2 regions of the Herbiconiux sp. FW305-C-125 genome follow, and region 2 is predicted to be linked to the other one. Evidence: predicted binding sites of a transcription regulator. Region 2 holds the regulator's gene; the other holds the start of a gene.
What was found. The regulator HrcA, encoded in region 2, represses chaperone genes, less so after heat shock. The targets are predictions, from matches to a motif close to TTNGCACTCGNNNNNNNCGAGTGCNAA.
Positions count from the first base shown of each region.

Region 1 (10,846 bases), on a different contig from region 2:
GGCAGGCTACAAGGTCCTCGAAGAGGGCCAGCAGGTCGTCTTCGAAGTGGGCACCGGCGCGAAGGGGCCTCAGGCCGAGTCCGTCCGGCTTGCCTGATCACCTCGCCCGTTCTGCGGCGCACGACGGTGTGCGCCGATGCTGACGCCGCGCGGCGTTAGTCTGTGGGCGTGAAGAGCCGACGTCGAGGCGCGCTGCGCATCGCATCCGGTGCGGCGCTCGCGCTCTCGATGTCGGCGGTCGCCGCCTGCACGGCGCCGACCGCGGCACCACCGGCCGCGGTGGTGACGCCCACCGCCGGCTCGTCATCGGGTTACCAGACGCCGCCGCCCACTGAGCCCGCTCCACTGCGCGGCACTCTGGTGCCGGTGGGCAGCCTGACGAGTCCGGCGCTCGCGGCGAAGATCGACAACCACGAGGATGCCCGCCCCCAGGTCGGGCTCGAGCGCGCCGACCTCGTGTTCGAGGAGCTGGTCGAGGGCGGCCTCACGCGCTACGTCGCCGTGTGGCAATCCGACCTGCCGGAGCTGGTCGGCCCGGTGCGGTCGATCCGGCCCATGGATCCCGACATCCTCTCCCCGCTCGGCGGCATCGTCGCGTTCTCAGGCGGCCAGGAGCAGTTCGTCGAGCTGATGCGCCAGGCGCCGGTCTACAGCGCCATCCACGGGCAGAGCGACACCGAGGCGACCTTCTTCCGCGCCGACGACCGCGACAGCCCGCACGACGTGATGGTGAAGGCCGCCGAGCTCGCGGCCGAGCACGCCGACCTCGCTCCGCCGGCCCAGCAGTTCGCCTACGCCTTCGACGCCGCGTCGTCGACCGCCGGGGTCGACGGCGCGCCGACCGGCACGCTCGACCTGGTGTTCTCGGATGCCCGGTACCCCAGCTGGGCGTGGGACGCATCCGCTTCGATGTTCCTCCGGTCGCAGGAGGGCGCGCCCGACCTCGATTCGGCGGGGGCGCAACTCGCCGCCAGCAACGTGGTGACGCTGCGGGTCGACGAGGTCTACGACTACGACGCCGAGGTGCCGCGCGCGGTCATGGTCGCCTCGGGCGAAGCCTGGGTGTCGAGCGGCGGCAAGACCGTGCACGCGACCTGGACGAAGGATGCTCAGGGCGCCCCCATCCGTCTCGTCGACGATCTCGGTGCCACCGTGCGTCTCGCCCCGGGCAGCACCTGGGTGGAGCTCGTGCCGCTGGAGCAGGGGAGCGTCACCGTCACCGCGCCGACCACCGCGCCCGCGGGCTGAGCTCACTTGCACTCCCACCCTGCGAGTGCCAGTATTGCTTTAGCACTCGTGAACTCTGAGTGCTAACCCACGGAATCTTTGAAGACGTCCAGGGAGGACGAGAAACACACATGGCAAAGATCATTGCTTTCGATGAGGAGGCCCGCCGCGGCCTCGAGCGCGGCCTCAACACCCTCGCCGACGCCGTCAAGGTGACGCTCGGCCCGCGCGGCCGCAACGTCGTGCTGGAGAAGAAGTGGGGCGCCCCCACCATCACGAACGACGGTGTCTCCATCGCCAAGGAGATCGAGCTCGACGACCCGTACGAGAAGATCGGTGCGGAGCTCGTCAAGGAGGTCGCCAAGAAGACCGACGACGTCGCAGGCGACGGCACCACCACCGCCACCGTGCTCGCTCAGGCCCTGGTCAAGGAAGGCCTCCGCAACGTGGCCGCCGGCGCCGACCCGATCTCGCTCAAGAAGGGCATCGAGAAGGCCGTCGCCGCCGTCTCGGCCGAGCTGATCAAGAACGCCAAGGAGATCGAGACCAAGGAAGAGATCGCCGCGACCGCTTCCATCTCGGCTGCCGACCCTGAGATCGGCGCGATCATCGCCGAGGCCATCGACAAGGTGGGCAAGGAAGGCGTCGTCACCGTCGAGGAGTCGAACACCTTCGGCACCGAGCTCGAGCTCACCGAGGGCATGCGCTTCGACAAGGGTTACCTTTCGGCCTACTTCGTCACCGACCCCGAGCGTCAGGAAGCGGTCTTCGAAGACCCCTACATCCTGATCGTGAACAGCAAGGTCTCGAACATCAAGGACCTGCTGCCCATCGTCGACAAGGTCATCCAGACCGGCAAGCAGCTGCTCATCATCGCCGAGGACGTCGACGGCGAGGCTCTGGCCACGCTCGTCGTGAACAAGATCCGCGGCATCTTCAAGTCGGTCGCCGTCAAGGCTCCCGGCTTCGGCGACCGTCGTAAGGCGCAGCTGCAGGACATCGCGATCCTCACCGGCGGCCAGGTCATCTCCGAGGAGGTCGGTCTCAAGCTCGAGAACGTCACCCTCGACCTGCTCGGTCAGGCCCGCAAGGTCGTCATCACCAAGGACGAGACCACCATCGTCGAGGGCGCGGGCGACCCCGAGGCCATCGCCGGTCGCGTGGCGCAGATCCGTGCCGAGATCGAGAACACCGACAGCGACTACGACCGCGAGAAGCTCCAGGAGCGCCTCGCGAAGCTCGCCGGCGGTGTGGCGGTCATCAAGGCCGGTGCCGCGACCGAGGTCGAGCTCAAGGAGCGCAAGCACCGCATCGAAGACGCCGTGCGCAACGCGAAGGCCGCCGTCGAGGAGGGCATCGTCGCCGGTGGTGGCGTGGCCCTCATTCAGGCCGGCAAGACCGCGTTCGAGAGCCTCGAGCTCTCGGGCGACGAGGCGACCGGTGCGAACATCGTGAAGGTGGCCATCGAGGCTCCGCTGAAGCAGATCGCGTTCAACGCGGGCATGGAGCCGGGTGTCGTCGCCGCCAAGGTGCGCGACCTCGACTACGGCTGGGGCCTGAACGCCGCGACCGGTGAGTACGTCGACCTGCTGTCGGCGGGCATCATCGACCCGGCCAAGGTCACCCGCTCGGCGCTGCAGAACGCCGCGTCGATCGCCGGTCTGTTCCTCACGACCGAGGTCGTCGTGGCCGACAAGCCCGAGAAGAACCCGGCCCCGGCCGGCGACCCCACGGGCGGCATGGACTTCTAGTCCCCGCGCCTTCGGGCTCAGCACCACCACTGCCAAGGGCGGTCCCTCCGGGGGCCGCCCTTCGGCGTTCCTGGGGGCTCTTGCGGTGGGGGGCCGTCTTTGTTAGTGTCGAACCGGTTCGAATCGAACCGGTTCGACGACAATGTGACGGCAGGACGATGGAGACCTCATGGTGACGATCGGAGACGTGGCCCGCGTAGCGGGAGTGTCCCGCAGCACGGCGTCGTACGCCCTGTCGGGCAAGCGCTCCATCTCGCCCGAGGTCCGCGAGAAGGTCGAAGAGGCCGTGCGCAACCTCGGCTACACGCCCAACGCGGGGGCGAAGGCGCTCGCCACGTCGCAGACCAAGGTGCTCGGCCTCCTGGCCCGCTTCCTCGAGGACGAGTTCGCGCCCGCCATGCTGCAGTACATCCTCGGCGTCACGAACCGCGCCCGCGAGGCCGGCTACGACACCCTCCTCCTCACCGACGAGGACGGCGTCGCAGCCCTCAAGCGCATCTCCGACTCGCGGATGGTCGACGGCTTCATCCTGCTCAACGTGGCCGAGAACGACGACCGCCTCGACATCCTCCGCTCGGCCGCACAGCCCGGCTCGCTGGTCGGCCTGCCGGGCGACCCGTCCGGGATCGACGTCTTCGACCTCGACTTCGTGGCCGCCGGCCGCCTCATGGTCGAGACACTGCACGAGCTCGGTCACCGCTCGCTCATCCTCGTCTCCCAGCCCGAGCACGTGCTCGAACGCGGCGGGGCCTACGTCTGGCGTCTCGCCAACGCCGCCCAGCAGCGCGCCGCCGAACTCGGCATCGAGCTGCACCACCACTTCGGCTCCTCGAGCCAGCCCGAGATCGGGATCGAGCTCGAGCGGCTGCTCGACGAGCATCCGTCGGCCACCGGTCTGCTGCTGAACAACGAAGCCGCCGCCGCCGCACTGCCGAACGTGCTGCACTCGCGGGGGCTCTCGGCGCCGGCCGACATCTCGGTGATCGGCCGCTACTCCGACGACTTCGCCCGCACCTTCTCGCTCCCGTACTCCGCGATCGACAGCGCCGCCGATGAACTCGGCCGGCGCGCCGTCGAACGCCTGGTCTCCCGCATCGACGGCACCGCCGATGCGGAAACAACCGTTGTCGATCTGCTCGCGCCCCGGATCGACGACCGCGGCAGTACAGCTGTACCGCCGACCCGTCACTGACACCAAGAGGTCCGGATTCCCGGACACGTTCAAGGAGGAACACCATGATCACCAAGACGCTACGAGCGCCGCTCGTCGTCGCGGTCGCCGCACTCGCGGTGGGCGCGCTCGCGGGCTGCTCGACCTCGGGCACGGGCGACAGCTCGTCGACCGACGCCGCCGGCGGCACCTACACCTGGTGGGACCCGTACCCCCAGCACGAGGAGGGTTCCGACTGGGCCAACCGCGTGCAGGCCTGCGGCACGGAGGCGGGGGTGACCATCGAGCGCACCGCCTACGACACCACCGCTCTCACCAATCAAGCGCTGCTCGCCGCGCAGGAGGGCACCGCGCCCGACATCATCCTGCTCGACAACCCCGCCGTGTCGACCCTGGCCGACACGGGCATGCTGACCACGACCGACGAACTCGGCCTCGACACCTCCGGCATCGACGCCAACCTCCTCGCGGCGGGTGAGCTCGACGGCAAGGACTACGGCATCCCGATCGGCGCGAACACCCTCGCGCTCTACTACAACGCCGACATCCTCTCGGCCGCCGGTGTCGACCCGGCCTCGATCACGAGCTGGGCTTCGCTCACGGATGCTCTGGCCAAGGTGACCGCAGCCGGCCACAAGGGCATCACCTTCGCCGGTATCAACACCGAAGAGGGCTCGTTCCAGTTCCTGCCCTGGTTCTGGGGAGCCGGTGCCGACCTCACGAAGCTCGACTCGCCCGAGGCGGTCAAGGCCCTGACGCTGTGGACGGACTGGGTGCAGAAGGGCTACGCCCCGCAGTCGGTGATCAGCAACTCGCAGAACACCACCTGGGAGGAGTTCCTCACCGGCGACTTCGCGTTCGGCGAGAACGGCACCTGGCAGGTCAACAGTGCGTCGAAGCAGCCCTTCAAGACCGGCGTCATCGAGCTGCCGGCCGAGAAGTCGGGCGTCGCGCCGGCCCCCACCGGTGGTGAATTCATCACGGCCCCGGTGCAGAACGACACCGCGCGCTACGAGACCACGAAGAAGATCGTCGACTGCATGACGACGCCCGACGGCTTCGTGAAGACCGCCGACACCTTCGCGTACTACATCCCGCCGACCAGCGACGGTCAGGACAAGCTGCTCGAAGAGCACCCGGACCTCACGACCTGGGTCTCGGCGGTGCAGGCCGCGAAGGGGCGCACGAGCGACAACCTCGGCACCGACTACCCGCTGATCTCCGAGCAGCTGTGGACGGCCGTTCAGAGCGCGCTCTCCGGAGCATCCTCGCCGCAGGATGCGCTGACCGCGGCCCAGCAGGCGGCGTCGTCGGCGACCGACGGCAAGTAACCGAGGAGGCCCGGGGCGGGCTCGCCGCCCGCCCCGGGACCCGGAACCAACCCGTGACGAAGGACTGATGATGGCGATCTCCACGGCGTCGGCCGCCCCACCGACGCGCAGCACCCAGGCCTCGGCCGTGGCGCGCAAGCGCCGACCCGGCCGGCTCCAGGGCTCCCGCTGGGTGGCGGTGGGCTTCGCCGCGCCGCTCGTGGCGTACCTGATCGCGTTCTACGCGTATCCGCTCGTCCGCAGCATCGACCTCAGCGTTCATGACTACACGGTGCGCGCCTTCGTGCAGGGCAACGCCGAGTTCGTGGGGCTGAAGAACTACACCGACGTCATCACCTCGCCGCTGTTCGGCGAAGCGATCGGCAACACCGCGGTGTTCGTCGTGGCGTCGCTGGTCTTCCAGTACGCGATCGGGCTCGCGCTCGCCGTGTTCTTCCGCAACAACTTCCGTCTCAGCGGGGTGCTGCGGGCGCTGTTCCTGGTGCCGTGGCTGTTGCCGCTCATCGTGTCGGGGTCGACGTGGGCCTGGATGCTCAACAGCGACAACGGCATCGTCAACTCGGCGCTCCAGGCCTTCGGGATCGGTCAGATCAACTGGCTCACCTCACCCGACACCTCGATGCTCGCCGTGGTCATCGCGAACATCTGGCTCGGCATCCCGTTCAACCTCGTCATCCTCTACTCGGGCCTGCAGAACATCCCCACCGACGTCTACGAGGCCGCGTCGCTCGACGGCGCCGGCGCCTGGCGGCAGTTCTGGAGTATCACCTTCCCGCTGCTCCGCCCGGTCTCCGCGATCACCCTGCTGCTCGGGCTCGTCTACACGCTCAAGGTCGTCGACATCATCTGGATCATGACCAAGGGTGGCCCGGCGAACTCCACCACGACGCTCGCGATCTGGTCGTACCGGGAGGCCTTCGGCACCGGGCAGCCCGACCTCTCGCCGGCCGCCGCGGTGGGCAACATCCTCATCATCATCGCCTTGATCTTCGGCTTCGTGTACCTGCGCACCCAGCGCCGTCAGGAGTTGTCATGACCGCCCGCCGCCCCTGGTGGAAGACCGCCCTCGGCATCGTCTTCACCGCCCTGATGCTCTTCCCGGTGTATTGGATGGTGAACGTCTCGTTCACGAAGACCCAGGACCTCCGGCTGAGCCCCCCGCACATCTTCCCGTTCGACGCCACGCTCGACGGGTACACCGACGTGCTGCGCCAGCAGCTGCCGAACCTCGGCACGAGCCTCATCATCGGTCTCGGCTGCGTGGTGCTCACCGTCGTGATCGCCGCGCCCGCCGGCTACGCCATCGCCCTGCTCAACCTGCGCGGTGGTCGCACCCTCAATTTCGTGCTGCTGGTGGCGCAGATGATCCCGGGCGTCGTGATGGCGATGGGCTTCTACGCCATCTACGTGCGGCTCGGCCTCCTCAACAGCATCCCGGGCCTCATCCTGGCCGATTCCACCATCGCGGTGCCGTTCGGTGTGCTGCTGTTCACCGCGTTCATGAGCGGGCTGCCGCGCGAACTGCTGCAGGCGGCGCGGATGGACGGGGCCGGCGCCTGGCGCACCTTCACCTCGGTCGTGCTCCCGCTCAGCCGCAACTCGGCGCTCACGGTCGCGTTGTTCGCGTTCCTCTGGGCCTGGTCGGACTTCGTCTTCGCCTCGACCCTGGCCCGCAACTCGGCGCTGAAGCCCGTGACCCTCGGCATCTACGCCTACATCGGCAACAACACGACCCAGTGGAACGCCATCATGGCCACCGCCGTCGTGGCCTCCATCCCCGCGGCGATCCTGCTCATCGTCGCCCAGCGCTACGTCGCCGCCGGTGTCACCGCCGGCGCAGTGAAGGACTGACCCCGTGACCCTGTCCACCAGCATCGCCGATCAGCTCCCCGATGCCGAGGCGACGGTCGCGGCACCGGTGCGCCCGACCGGTTCCGCTGTCCAGGGCGTCGCCGTGACCGACGTGCAGCTCGACGCGCAGGGCTTCTGGGGTGTGCGCCAGGCGGTCAACAGCTCCGCCACGCTCGAACACTGCCTGCAGTGGATGGAACGCCTCGGCTGGCTCACGAACTTCGACCGCGTCGCCCGCGGGGAGGTCACGCACGACCGGCCGGGTTGGCAGTTCTCCGACTCGGAGGTCTACAAGCTGCTCGAGGCGATGGCCTGGGACTTGGCGCGCACGCCCGATCCGGCGCTGGAGGCGACGTTCTCGGCGCTGGTCGAGCGCGTCGGTGCCGCGCAGGACGACGACGGGTACCTCAACACGGCGTACGGGCATCCGGGCCTGCCGCCGCGGTACTCCGACCTGGCGATGGGGCACGAGCTCTACAACATCGGCCACCTGCTGCAGGCCGCGGTGGCGCGGTTCCGCAGCGGGCACGACGACCGTCTCGTCGAGATCGCTCGACGCGCGGCCGACCAGATCTGCGAAGAATTCGGGGCGGGCGGGTCGGATGCGATCTGCGGCCACCCCGAGATAGAGGTGGCGCTCGTCGAGGCGGGGCGCGCATTCGGCGAGCGTCGCTACCTCGAACAGGCACGGCTGTTCATCGAACGCCGCGGCCGCGGCACGCTGCCGGTACGTCCGCTGCTCTCGGCGGAGTACTTCCAGGACGACGTGCCGGTGCGCGAGGCGACGGCGCTCCGCGGCCACGCCGTGCGCGCCCTCTACCTCACGGCGGGGGCCCTCGACGTCGCGGTGGAGACGGGCGACGACGAGCTCTTCGGCGCGGTCACCCGCCAGTGGGAGCACACGGTCGCGCGCCGCACCTACCTCACCGGCGGCATGGGCTCGCGTCATCAGGACGAGGGCTTCGGCGACGACTGGGAACTGCCGGCCGACCGCGCGTACTGCGAGACCTGCGCCGGCGTCGGCTCGGTCATGCTGGCCTGGCGGCTCTACCTCGCGACCGGCGAGGTGCGCTATGCCGACCTCATCGAGCGCACCCTGTTCAACGTCGTCGCCACCTCGCCGAGCGCCGACGGCACCGCCTTCTTCTACGCCAACCCGCTGCAGCAGCGGGAGCCCGGCGAGCCCGCCGGCGACGGGGTGAACACCCGGGCCGAGGGCGGCATCCGGGCCCCCTGGTTCGAGGTGTCGTGCTGCCCCACCAATGTCGCGCGCACGCTGGCCTCACTCGGCTCCTACCTCGCCTCGGTCGACGACGAGGGCATCGCGCTGCTGCAGTACGCATCGGGCGAGATCCGGGCCGGCGGGTTCGTGCTGCGGGTCGACACCGCCTACCCCGTCGAGGGAGCCGTGCGTGTGCGCGTCGTCGAGGCGCCGGCCGGAGCGCAGCGCCTGCGGTTGCGCATTCCCGAATGGGCGACGGATGCGACGGTGCAGTTCGGTGACGACGCCCCGGTTTCCGTTGCGCCCGGCTGGGCCGACCTGACGCGCTCCTTCGTGAGCGGCGACTCGGTCGTGCTGCGGCTCCCGATCGCCCCCCGGTTCACCTGGCCCGATCCGCGCATCGACGCGGTGCGCGACACGGTCGCGGTCGAACGCGGGCCGCTCGTGCTCTGCCTGGAGTCCACCGACCTGCCCGCGGGCGTCGCGATCGACGACGTGCACGTGCATCCCAGCGGTGCGCCCGGCGCCGCGGACGACGGCGCCCGGCTGACCGGCACGGCCGACGTCGTGCCGAGCGCCGACGGAACGCTGCCGTACCGCCCGGAACCGGCATCCGTCGCCGGGCGGCGACCGATCGAGCTCACTCTCGTGCCGTATCACCGCTGGGCCGAACGCGGCCCCGCCACGATGCGCGTCTTCCTCCCCGTGGCCGACTGACCGTCGGCCACGGGCCCTGAACGCCCCGCCACACCCATCACCATCACGCAAAGGAGCATGACGACATGATCACCACTCCCACACCGGTGCGACGGGCGCGCGGGCGGCGAACCGCTGCGGCCCTGGCCGCCGTGACGGTCGCGCTGGCGGCGGTCGCCGCGTCGGCGCCCGCCGCGCAGGCCGCGCCGAGCGCCGCGAACACCCTCGTGGTGCACGCCGACCAGGCCTTCCGGCCGGTCACCCACCTGGCATCGGGAAGCCTGTACGGGCTCGCCGACGCCGACTCGCCCTCGAGCGAGCTGATCTCCGCGATCAAGCCGCACACCTTCATCCAGAAGCCGTTCGGCGGCAAGCAGCAGCCGACCGGCGACGTGGGGGACACCTGGCAGGTCGCCGCCGACCACGACGCGCGGGTGGTCATCCGGCTCTCCGACTACTACGCCGGCTGGCCGTACCAGTTCGACTGGGCGAACTGGGACCAGGTCGTCACCGACCAGGTGCGCCAGGCCAAGGAGTCGGGCATGACGAACCTCGCGGCCTGGGCGCCGTGGAACGAGTCGACCGGCACCTGGAACGCCGCGAAGAACGGCTCGTTCGAGGACTTCTGGGTGCACACCTACCGGCTCATCCGGAGCCTCGACCCCGACACGCCCATCCAGGGGCCGAGCTACTCCGACAACATCTCCGAGGCGCGGCAGTTCTTCACCGTGGCCAAGGCGACCGACACGATCCCCGACATCCTGGCCTGGCACGAGCTCATCCGGTCGCCCAAGATCGTCGACGACTACGCCACCATCGAGGGCATCCTGACCGATCTCGGCATCGACCAGCGTCCCATCTCCATCGAGGAGTACGCCGCGCCCGCCGAGGCCGGAATCCCGGGCTCGCTCGTGGGGTACATCGCGAAGTTCGAGCGTCTCGGCATCCACGACGCCGAGCTGCCGTTCTGGAACCAGTCGGGCACGCTCGGCGACCTGCTCACCCAGCGTGACGGGGTGCCGAACGGCGCGTACTGGCTCTACACCTGGTACGCCGACATGAGCGGTGACATGGTGACCACCGAGGCGCCGGGCAATACCGCGTTCGAGGCCGCCGCATCCGTCACCGCCGACAAGAACCAGGTGGAGGTTCTGGCCGGTGGTGGCAGCGGCTCGACCGCCGTCACCATCGACGGGCTCGACCAGCTCGCCGTCGCATCGAGCGGCGCCGTGAACGTGAAGCTCGAGTACACCCCGAGCTACGGGCGCACGGTCGCGGTCGCCGGGCCGGTCACCGTCTCGAACACCACCTACCAGGTCGGTGCGGACGGCTCGATCAGCGTGCCCATCACGATGAACCCGGCCTACGGCTACCACGTCGTGGTGACGCCGGCCGGAACCGGCGACGATCTCAGCGGCGCCTACACCGTCAGCAACGTGAACAGCGGGCTCGCGCTCGACACGGCTGATGCGGCACCCGCCGCCGGCACGCTGGTGAACCAGCGCACGCCGAACGCCGGCGCGGCCACCCAGACGTGGAACCTCGTCTCGGCGGGCTCGGGCCTGTACAAGATCGTCAACGCCACCAGCGGACTCGT
Region 1 covers NZ_JBYSYO010000001.1:753,708-764,553, reverse strand. The annotation lists gene AC3WLB_RS03830 (cold-shock protein) at 1-97, shown strand, start outside; gene AC3WLB_RS03825 (DUF3048 domain-containing protein) at 169-1,248, shown strand; gene groL (chaperonin GroEL) at 1,359-2,978, shown strand; gene AC3WLB_RS03815 (LacI family DNA-binding transcriptional regulator) at 3,148-4,170, shown strand; gene AC3WLB_RS03810 (sugar ABC transporter substrate-binding protein) at 4,215-5,480, shown strand; gene AC3WLB_RS03805 (carbohydrate ABC transporter permease) at 5,551-6,516, shown strand; gene AC3WLB_RS03800 (carbohydrate ABC transporter permease) at 6,513-7,331, shown strand; gene AC3WLB_RS03795 (glycoside hydrolase family 127 protein) at 7,336-9,270, shown strand; gene AC3WLB_RS03790 (LamG-like jellyroll fold domain-containing protein) at 9,336-10,846, shown strand, end outside.
Region 1: the regulator HrcA is predicted to act here: its motif matches at 1,288-1,314, upstream of groL (chaperonin GroEL).

Region 2 (10,846 bases):
GTCCGGCGGCTCCCCGCCCCAGCAGGAGCCGGTCCGGCGGCCGACGCCGGCTCGGCCTCAGACGCCGGCCCCGCCATCGTCATCCGCCCGATCCGCCCCGACGAGATCGCGCTCGCCGGCGAGCAACGGCACGCGGCTTACGCCCACGACTTCGCGATCGGGGGCGCGTACGCCGAGGAGGTGCGCTCCGTCGGCACGCACGTCGAGTCGGCGGAGGTGTGGGTGGCGGTCGATGCCGCGACCGGCGCCGTGCTCGGCTCGGTCACGCTGCCGCGACCGGGCGAATCCCTCACCGGGCTCGCGCGCGAGGGCGAGCTCGAATTCCGCCTGCTCGCGGTCGACCCGGCCGCCCGTGGTCGCGGCATCGGCCGCCGTCTCACCGAATTCGTTCTGGAGACCGCCCGCGCTCGCGGCGCGAGCCGCGTCGTGATGAACAGCGGCACCGCCATGACCACGGCGCACCAGCTCTACGAGTCGATGGGCTTCACCCGGATGCCCGACCGCGAGAACCCGCCCGGCATTGAGCCGTCCCGCGCCTACGGACGGGAGCTCTGATGCGCATCGCCGTCATCGGCGCCGGCGCGGTCGGTGGCGTGATCGCCGCTCTCGCCGATCGCGCGGGCCACGACGTGACCGTGACCGCGCGGGGCCCCCAACTCGACGCGATCCGCGCCGGCGGGCTGCACCTCTCGGGTCACTGGGGCGACCACCGGGCGCGGCCCCGCGCATCCGCTGTGCTCGACGAACGTCCTGAACTCGCCGTGCTGACCGTGAAAGCACAGGATGCCCGGGCCGCGCTCGGCGCGAACGCCGCGTTCCTCGGCGGCGTCCCCGTCGTGGTGGTGCAGAACGGTCTCGGCGGGGCGGAGGCGGCGGCCGCACTGCCCACGTCGCCCGTGGTGGGCGGACTCGCCCTGTTCGCGGCCTCATACCTCTCGCCGGGCGAGGTCGCCATCACGACCCCGGCCACCACTTACCTCGGCATCCCCGCCCGCCCCGCCCGCGCGGCCGGCAGAGGCGGTACTCCCGACGCGGCCGCGGCGCTCGCGCTCGCGAGCTCCGTGCTCGGCGGGTTCCTGCCGGTCAAGACCACCGCGAACTTCGCCGGCGCCCAGTGGACCAAGCTGATCGTCAACCAGATCAACGCCCTGCCGGCCATCACCGGGCTCTCGGTGCAGGAGACGATCGCCGACGCGCGGCTGCGGGCCGTGCTCACCGCCAGCATGCGCGAGGCGGTCGCCGTGGCCCGGGCCCGCGGAGTGCACTTCGAGACGCTGCTCGGTCTCAGTGACCCGCTGCTCCGCGTCTTCGCCGCCGCCCCGCGCGCGCTCGCCCAGCTGCTGCCCCGGCTGATGTCCCGCCGGATCGGCGCGACGCCGAACCCCGGGTCGACGCTGCAGAGCATCCGTCGCGGTCAGCGGACGGAGATCGACCACCTCAACGGCGCCGTCGTCGAAGCGGCGCGCGAGGTGCACCTCGACGCCCCGGTCAACGCCCGGTTGGTCGGCCTCGTGCATCGGGTCGAGGCCGAGGGGGACTTCCTCACCCCCGCCGAGGTCGCACGCGCCATCCCCGTCTGACGCTGCCCGTCAGCTCCCGAGGTACGCGCCCGACCGCAGCTCGTCCACGAGCGCGGGCCCGTTCGGCTCCCACCCCAGGTCGATGCGGGCCGCCGAGCCGGTGGCCTGCTGGTCGAGCAGCAGCGCGTCGGCGAACGCCGCCGAGCCCAGCCGCTCCCGCGTCTCCTCGACCGACGACGGAGCCACCCGCCCGTCGAGCCCGGCCGCCGTCGCCGCCGCCTCGCCGAGCTCCCACACGGTCGGATTCTGCCCGCTCGCCCCGATGTAGTACGAACCGGGCGACGCGAGGTCGAAGGCCAGCAGGTACAGCTCGGCCAGGTCGTCGACGTGCACGGTCGTCCAGTGCTGCTCGCCGGAGCCGATGAGCGAGAGGGCCGGCGCGACCCCCGACCCGCGCGGCGCATCCTGGATCAGCGACGGGATGCCCTGGCCCCGCCCGAACACGATCGCGGGCGCGATGATCGTCGTCTTGATGCCGGCCGCCGAGCGCACCCGCGCCTCGATGGGCAGCCGCCACGCGGTCAGCTCCGGCGGGTCGAGCGCCGAGCGCTCGGTGATCGCATCGCCGGAGCCGAACACCCAGATGCCGCCCGTGTGCACGTAGGGCTTGTCGCTGCCCTCGAGCCCGGCGAACGCCGCCGAGACGAAGGCGTCGTCGGCGGCCGCGGCGTCGGAGTCGGCCGCGAGGTGGATGACGCCGTCGCTCTCGATGGCGAGGTGCGTGACGAGCTCGCGGTCGGTGACGCTGCCGAGCACCGCCCGGGCGCCCGTCGCCTCGACCTCGGGGATCGCGTCGGGGCGCCGCACGAGGGCGACGACGTCGCGCCCCTGCTCGCGGAGGTGACGGAGGACGGTTGAGCCGATGAAACCGGTCGCGCCGGTGAGGAGGATAGCCATACCCCAATTCAACCGCTCGATCCGTCTTCCATGCCCGACATGGCAGAATAGGTCGTCCCCTCTTTCCGGTTGCAGACCGGCGTGGCGACCCAGACGATCAAGAGGAATGCGTGAGCCCCACAGCCCTGAAGGCACTCGAACCGGCCTCCACCGACCCCGCGTTCATCCGCAATTTCTGCATCATCGCGCACATCGACCACGGCAAGTCCACTCTGGCCGACCGGATGCTCGGCATCACCGGTGTCGTCAGCGACCGCGACATGCGCGCGCAGTACCTCGACCGCATGGACATCGAGCGTGAGCGCGGCATCACCATCAAGAGCCAGGCGGTGCGGATGCCCTGGCGCCTCGGCGACCAGACCTACGCCCTCAACATGATCGACACCCCCGGGCACGTCGACTTCACCTACGAGGTGAGCCGCAGCCTCGCCGCCTGCGAGGGCGCCATCCTGCTGGTCGACGCCGCTCAGGGCATCGAGGCCCAGACCCTGGCGAACCTCTACCTCGCGCTCGAGAACGACCTCACGATCATCCCGGTGCTCAACAAGATCGACCTCCCGGCGGCCGATCCCGACAAGTACGCGAAGGAGCTCGCGAGCCTCATCGGCGGCAGCCCCGACGATGTGCTGCGGGTCTCCGGCAAGACCGGGCTCGGCGTCGAGGCCCTGCTCGACCGCGTCACCGAGCTCATCCCGGCGCCGGTCGGCGACCTCGCGGCGCCGGCCCGCGCCATGATCTTCGACTCCGTCTACGACGCCTACCGGGGCGTGGTCACCTACGTGCGCATGATCGACGGCAAGCTCAGCCCGCGCGAGCGCATCCAGATGATGTCGACGAGGGCCACCCACGAGATCCTCGAGATCGGCGTCTCCAGCCCCGAGCCCACCCCCTCCAAGGGTCTCGCGGTCGGCGAGGTGGGCTACCTCATCACGGGCGTGAAGGATGTGCGCCAGTCGAAGGTGGGCGACACCGTCACCAGCGCCGCGAAGCCCGCGACCGAGGCACTGCCGGGCTACACCGAACCGCTGCCGATGGTGTTCTCGGGCCTGTACCCGCTCGACGGCACCGACTACCCGGCGCTCCGCGAGGCGCTCGACAAGCTGAAGCTCAGCGACGCCGCCCTCGTGTACGAGCCCGAGACATCCGTGGCTCTCGGCTTCGGCTTCCGCTGCGGGTTCTTGGGGCTCCTGCACCTCGAGATCATCTCTGAGCGCCTCGAGCGCGAGTTCGGTCTCGACCTCATCGCCACCGCACCCAGCGTGATCTACGAAGTGATGACCGAAGACAAGAAGACCATCACGGTCACGAACCCCAGCGAGTTCCCGGGCGGCAAGATCGCGAGTGTGAAGGAGCCCGTGGTGAACGCCGCGATCCTCGCGCCGAAGGACTACGTGGGCGTCATCATGGAGCTCTGCCAGAGCCGGCGCGGCACGCTGCAGGGCATGGAGTTCCTCGGTGAAGACCGGGTGGAGATCAAGTACACGATGCCGCTCGGCGAGATCGTGTTCGACTTCTTCGACAACCTCAAGTCGAAGACCGCCGGCTACGCGTCGCTCGACTACGAACCCGCCGGCGAGGCGGAGGCCGATCTGGTGAAGGTCGACATCCTGCTGCAGGGCGAGCAGGTGGATGCGTTCAGCGCCATCGTGCACCGCGACAAGGCCTACGCCTACGGGGTGCTGATGACGGGGCGCCTCCGCGAGCTCATCCCGCGCCAGCAGTTCGAGGTGCCGATCCAGGCGGCGATCGGCGCCCGCATCATCGCGCGCGAGTCGATCCGTGCCATGCGCAAAGACGTTCTCGCCAAGTGCTACGGCGGTGACATCACCCGCAAGCGCAAGCTGCTCGAGAAGCAGAAAGAGGGCAAGAAGCGCATGAAGATGGTGGGCCGGGTCGAGGTGCCCCAGGAGGCCTTCATCGCGGCCCTCTCGGGCGACACCGAGAAGAAGGACAAGAAGTGACCGTGGCCGATGCGCTGCCCGCCGCCGCTCCGCGCGATGCACCGCTCAGCTACGCGGCCGTCGGCGCGACGCAGGCGCCCGACCTGCTCTACTACCCGCCGAAGGGCTTCCGGCCGATGGAGCGCCAGGCGCGCATCGGCTCCGGTGCAGCCCGCTTCGAGACCGCGAGCGCGAAGCTCATGGCGTGGGGTGTGCAGCGCGGTTCGGGGCTGACGGTCGACGACATCCGGATGCCCGCCCCCACCGACACCGACTACGCCGGCCTCGTCTACGACGCCGCCGGCACGCCCGTCCGCCCGCGCAGCGCCGACGCCGAGCAGGCCTACGGCGAAGACGGCACCCCGCTCGTCACACCGGGGATGACGGCGGTCGTGGGCATCCGTCTGCTCGGGCGCACCGTGGCCGCGCCCGTGCGGGTGGTCTACCTCCTCGACGAGCCCGGTCGGCGCGGCTTCGCCTACGGCACCCTGCCCGGCCACCCCGAGTCGGGCGAGGAGCTCTTCGCCGTCGAACACCGCAGCGACGACTCGGTCTGGGTCGTGGTGCGCGCCTTCTCCCGGCCCTCGTCGTGGCTGTACTGGCTGGGCTACCCCGTGCTCCGGGTGATGCAGGAGCGCGCCACCCGCCGGTACCTGCGCTCGCTGTCGCCCGCGCGGGGCGTCTAGGGTCATGCCCTCCACTCTCCCGCTGGGAGATCCGGCGCCGGTCGACGGGCTGCTGCCTGCGTCGGCGGCCGCAGCCGCAGCCGCAGCCGCCGACGCCGGTGCTGACGTGCCCCGCGGCTTCGGGCTCTACGTGCACGTGCCGTTCTGCCGTGTGCGCTGCGGCTACTGCGACTTCAACACCTACACGGCCACCGAGCTCCGCGGCGTGCGGCAGTCGGACTACGCGAGCCAGGCCATCGCCGAGATGCGGTTCGCCGCGGGGGTGCTCGACGCATCCGGCCAGCCGGCTCGCCCGCTGGCCACCGTGTTCTTCGGCGGCGGCACACCCACCCTGCTCCCCGCCGGGCAGCTCGTGGCGATGCTCGCCGCCGCCCGCGACACCTGGGGCATCGCCCCGGGAGCCGAGGTCACCACCGAGGCCAACCCCGACTCCGTCGACGCCTCCTACCTCCGGACGCTCGCGGATGCCGGCTTCACCCGGGTGAGCTTCGGCATGCAGTCGGCGGTGCCGCACGTGCTCGCCACCCTCGAGCGCACGCACGACCCCGAGCGCATCCCGGATGTGGTGCGCTGGGCCAAGGACGCCGGTCTCGACGTCAGCCTCGACCTCATCTACGGCACCCCGGGCGAGAGCCTCGACGACTGGCAGCGGTCGATCGACGCGGTGCTGGCCGAGCGGCCCGATCACATCTCGGCCTACGCGCTCATCGTGGAGGAGGGGACGAAGCTCGCCCGCCAGATCCGGTCCGGACAGGTGGCCGCGCCCTCCGACGACCTGCAGGCCGACATGTACGAGCGGGCGGATGCCGCGTTCGGAGCCGCAGGCTACGAGTGGTACGAGGTGAGCAACTGGGCCCGCGACGCGGAGCACCGCTCGCGCCACAACCTCGGCTACTGGGTGGGCAACGACTGGTGGGGGATCGGTCCGGGGTCGCACAGCTACGTCGGCGACACCCGATGGTGGAACGTGAAGCACCCGGCGGCGTACGCGCAGCGCATCGCGGCGGGGGAGTCGCCCGCGGCCGGCCGCGAGACGATCAGTGCGGATGCGCGCGAACTCGAGCGCATCCTCCTCCTCACCCGCGTGCGCGGCGCTCTGCACCTGCGCACGCTCGCGCCCGAGGCGCGTCCCGCCGTGGCCGCTCTCATCGCCGAGGGTCTCATCGACGGCCCGGCTGCCCTCCGCGGCACCCTCGAGCTCACCCTGCAGGGCCGGCTTCTGGCCGACGCGGTCGTGCGCCGCCTCACCTGACGCCTCGACCCCTCAAGCAACGGCGAACGGCGTGTCCGTTCCCGTCGCCTTTGGGCGAAGCCCAACCGAAGACGGGAACGGACACGCCGTTCGCCGTTGCGCCTCCGCTTACTTGATGAAGCGGAAGTTGAAGAAGTAGCGGTAGGTGCCGCCCTGGTTCACCTTGATGCCGGCGATGATCGCGAAGATGAGGCCGACGATCTGCACCGCCCAGGCGAGGAAGTAGAACAGGAAGCCGATGAAGATGAACGCCGTGATCGTGCCGATGATGTAGAGGCCCACGACGAAGATCGCCACGGTGATCTGGAAGTTCAGGGACTCCTTGGCCTCCTGGTTGGTCAGCGGACCGCGGTCCTTGAACACCAGCCAGATGATCAGCGGCGGGATCCAGCCGAGGATGCCACCGAGCTGTCCGAGGAAGGCCCACTGCTTGTCCTCGGCGGGCGACAGCGGAGCGCCCGCGGGCGCCTGCTGGTAGCCCGGCTGCTGCTGGTAGCCCGGCTGGGGCTGCTGGTACCCGGGCGGCGGGGCCTGGTAGCCGGGGGGAGGTGTCGGCTGTCCGGCCGGGGGAGTGGGCTGGCCGGCGGCCGGGTCGTACGGCGGTGTTGCGTTGGGGTCAGTCATGTCTCGCCCTTTCAGACGTGGGATGCACGGGCTCGTGCACAGAGACAAGATAGCGCCCGGGCTGACGGGCAGCAATGATTTCCGCTCAGGGTGTTCGCATCCCCCGCGTCATAATCGGAGATATAATTGGCACTCCGGTGTGGTGAGTGCCAATACGAGGAGGGTGCGATGGTCTCGGAACGCAGCCTCGAGGTGCTCAGGGTGATCGTGCAGGACTATGTCGCCTCGCGCGAGCCGGTCGGTTCGAAGAGCATCGCCGAGCGGCACTCCTTCGGCGTGTCGGCCGCCACCATCCGCAATGACATGGCGCTCCTCGAAGAAGAGGAGCTGATCACCGCCCCGCACACCTCCAGCGGCCGGGTGCCCACCGACAAGGGCTATCGCCTCTTCGTCGACCACCTCGCCGACCTCCGGCCGCTCAGTCCCGCTCAGCGGCACGCCATCGAGACCTTCCTCGACTCGAGCGTCGACGTCGACGACGTGCTGGCCCGCACGGTGCGCCTGCTCTCCCAGCTCACCCATCAGGTGGCCCTGGTGCAGTACCCCTCGCTCTCCCAGGCGCGCGTGCGCCACGTCGAGGTGGTCTCGCTCACCCCGCGGCGCCTGATGACCGTCGTCATCACCGACAGCGGCCACGTCGATCAGCGCGTGGTCGACGTGCCGGCCGAGATCGACGACGCGCTCATCGCCGAGTTGCGCACACGCTTGAACGAGGCCGTCGGCGGACTCGGCCTCACCGAAGCCGCCAGCGCGCTCACCGGCGTCGCCGACCGCTTCCCGCCCGAGCACGCCCCGACGGTCTCGGTGGTGGCGGGCATCCTGCGCGACCAGGTCACGGCCAACCGGCAGGAGAAGCTGCTCATCGCCGGGGCGGCCAACCTGGTGCGCACCGAGGACGACTTCCACGGCAGCATCCTCCCCGTGCTCGAGGCGGTGGAGGAGCAGGTGGTGCTGCTGCGGCTGTTCAGCGAGATGGAGGCCGACCAGCGCGGTGTCACCGTCTCGATCGGCCGCGAGAACGAATCGTTCGGCCTCGGCGAGACATCCATTCTCGCCTCCGGATACTCCGGGATCGGCACCTCGGTGTCCCGCCTCGGGGTGCTCGGCCCCACCCGCATGGACTACTCGAGCAACATCTCGGCGGTGCGCGCGGTGGCGCGTTACCTCTCCCGCACCCTCGGAGACTCGGGCAGCGCAGACTGACCGTTCCTCCGCCACGGCTACACGACCCTCACCGATACGAAGGAGAAGCCCCCGGTGGCTGACCATTACGACGTGCTCGGCGTCTCGCGCGAAGCGACGCCCGAGGAGATCAAGAAGGCCTACCGCAGGTTGGCCCGCGAACTGCACCCCGACGTGAATCCGAGCCCGGATGCGCAGGAGAAGTTCAAGCAGGTCACCCACGCCTACGACGTGCTGAGCGACCCTGGGCAGCGCCGCGACTACGACCGCGGCCCACAGCCCGGCTTCGGCGGCGGCGCGCAGGGCTTCGGCGGGTTCGGGGACATCTTCGAGACCTTCTTCGGCGGCCAGGGCGGCGCCTCCCGCGGCCCGAAATCGCGGGCCGAGCGCGGGCAGGATGCGCTGCTCCGGGTGGAGGTCGACCTCGGCGAGGTCATCTTCGGCACCCACCGCGACCTCGAGGTCGACACCGCCGTGATCTGCGAGACCTGCAACGGCTCGTGCTGCCAGCCGGGCACCTCCCCGGTCACCTGCGACATCTGCGGCGGCTCCGGCTCCATCCAGCGCACCGTGCGCTCCCTCCTCGGCAACGTGGTGACGAGCGCACCGTGCGGCACCTGCCGCGGCTACGGCACGGTCATCCCGAACCCGTGCCCCACCTGCCAGGGTCAGGGCCGGGTGCGCGCTCGTCGCACCATCCCGGTCGACATCCCCGCGGGCGTCGACACCGGCCTCCGCCTCCAGCTGCCCGGCCAGGGCGAGGTCGGCCCGGCCGGCGGCCCGCAGGGCGACATCTACCTCGAGATGAAGGTCAAGCACCACGACGTCTTCTCGCGCAACGACGACGACCTGCTCTGCACCCTCGAGGTGCAGATGTGGGACGCCGTGCTCGGCACCACCACCACCGTCCAGGCGCTCGACGGCGACATCGAGATCGAGATCAAGCCCGGCACGCAGAGCGCCGAGGTCATCACGGTGAAGAACCGCGGCGTCACGCACCTGCGCGGCAACGGCCGCGGCGATCTTCGGGTCGGGGTGCAGGTGGTGACGCCCACGAAGCTCGACCACAAGCAGAAGGAGCTCGTGAAGCAGCTCGCCGATGCGCACAAGTACCCGGCGCCCACCCTCGGGCACTTCCAGCAGGGCTTGTTCGCGAAGCTCCGCGACCGCTTCCTCAACGTCTGACCCGCGCCCGATGAGCTCGCTCTTCCTCCGCGACGACCTGGCCTCCGTGCCGCACGGCCTGGGCGACGTCGTCGTGCTCTCGGGCGACGAGGCGCGGCACGCCGCCACGGTGAACCGGATGCGCGTGGGCGAGCACACCGCCATCGGCGACGGCCGCGGGCTCGTCGTCTCGGGGGTGGTCACCCGGGTCGAGGCGCGTGAACTCGAGCTGGCGGTGGAGACGGCGGTCCGGCATCCGGAGCCCTCACCACCCCTCGTGCTCGTGCAGGCGCTCGCGAAGGGCGACCGAGACGAGCTCGCCGTGCAGACGGCGACCGAGCTCGGGGTCGCGGCGGTCGTGCCGTGGCAGGCCGAGCGTTCGGTGTCGCGCTGGGCCGGAGCGAAGGTCGCCAAGGGCGTCGAGCGCTGGGGCGCGATCGTGCGGGAGGCGGCGAAGCAGTCGATCCGGCCGTTCGTGCCGACCGTGAGCGGGCTGGCCGACCTGCGCGCGTTGGAGGCGCTGGCGGCGGAGAGCCGGATGCTCGTGCTCGAGCCGACCGCCGAGCTCCGCCTGAGCGAGGTGGCCGGCGCGCTCGCGGCCGAGGAGAGCGCGGCGCCGGTGGTGCTCGTCGTCGGCCCCGAGGGCGGCATCTCCCCACGGGAGCTGTCCGCGCTCGCGGCGGCCGGTGCCCGTTCGGTGCGGCTCGGCACCGAGGTGCTGCGCACCTCGAGCGCGGGGCCGGCCGCGCTGGCGGTGCTGAACGCGTCGCTCGGCCGCTGGTGAGCCGCTCCACTCCTGCACAGGCACGCTCGTAGCGAACCCGGTACGCGGAGTTGTCAACACCCGGTCCGTTTATGGGGTGCCAAAACTAGACTGGAGCCATGTCCACCGAAACCGACTCGCCGTCGATCTTCAGCCGAATCGTCGCCCGGGAGATCCCGGCGACCATCCTCGCCGAGACCGATCGGGTCATCGCGTTCCCCGACATCGCGCCCAAAGCGCCCGTGCACGTGCTGGTCGTGCCGAAGACCGAGCAGTACCGCAACGTGGTCGAACTGGCCGCCGGTGACCCCGGCCTCCTGGCCGAGGTCGTCGCGGTCGCCAACTCCCTCGCTGCCGAACTGACCGACGGCGACTTCAGACTCATTTTCAACACCGGCGCGAACGCCGGACAGACCGTCTTCCACGTGCACGCCCACGTGCTCGGGGGCGGCCTCGAGGAAGGAACCCTTGGACAGGGCTGACACCGCATCCACATCCGCACAGAACTCCCCGCAGGGCGAAGCGCGCCTGCACGTCGACGGCATCGAGATGGTGCGCCTGCTCGGTCCGCAGGACAGGCTGCTCACCACCGTGGAGCGTCAGTTCCCGTCGGTCACCGTGCTCGTCCGCGGCAACGACATCACGCTGAGCGGTGACGCCGATCAGGTCGACGCGGCGCGCCGGCTGGTCGAAGAACTGCTGCTCATGGTGCGCGGCGGGCACGACCTCACACCCGTCGAGGTGTCCTCCTCGGCGCG
Region 2 covers NZ_JBYSYO010000003.1:85,993-96,838, reverse strand. The annotation lists gene AC3WLB_RS10785 (aminotransferase class I/II-fold pyridoxal phosphate-dependent enzyme) at 1-555, shown strand, start outside; gene AC3WLB_RS10780 (ketopantoate reductase family protein) at 555-1,580, shown strand; gene AC3WLB_RS10775 (NAD-dependent epimerase/dehydratase family protein) at 1,590-2,477, opposite strand; gene lepA (translation elongation factor 4) at 2,588-4,438, shown strand; gene AC3WLB_RS10765 (DUF1990 domain-containing protein) at 4,435-5,103, shown strand; gene hemW (radical SAM family heme chaperone HemW) at 5,108-6,355, shown strand; gene AC3WLB_RS10755 (DUF4870 domain-containing protein) at 6,464-6,979, opposite strand; gene hrcA (heat-inducible transcriptional repressor HrcA) at 7,148-8,182, shown strand; gene dnaJ (molecular chaperone DnaJ) at 8,237-9,346, shown strand; gene AC3WLB_RS10740 (16S rRNA (uracil(1498)-N(3))-methyltransferase) at 9,357-10,109, shown strand; gene AC3WLB_RS10735 (HIT domain-containing protein) at 10,208-10,570, shown strand; gene AC3WLB_RS10730 (PhoH family protein) at 10,557-10,846, shown strand, end outside.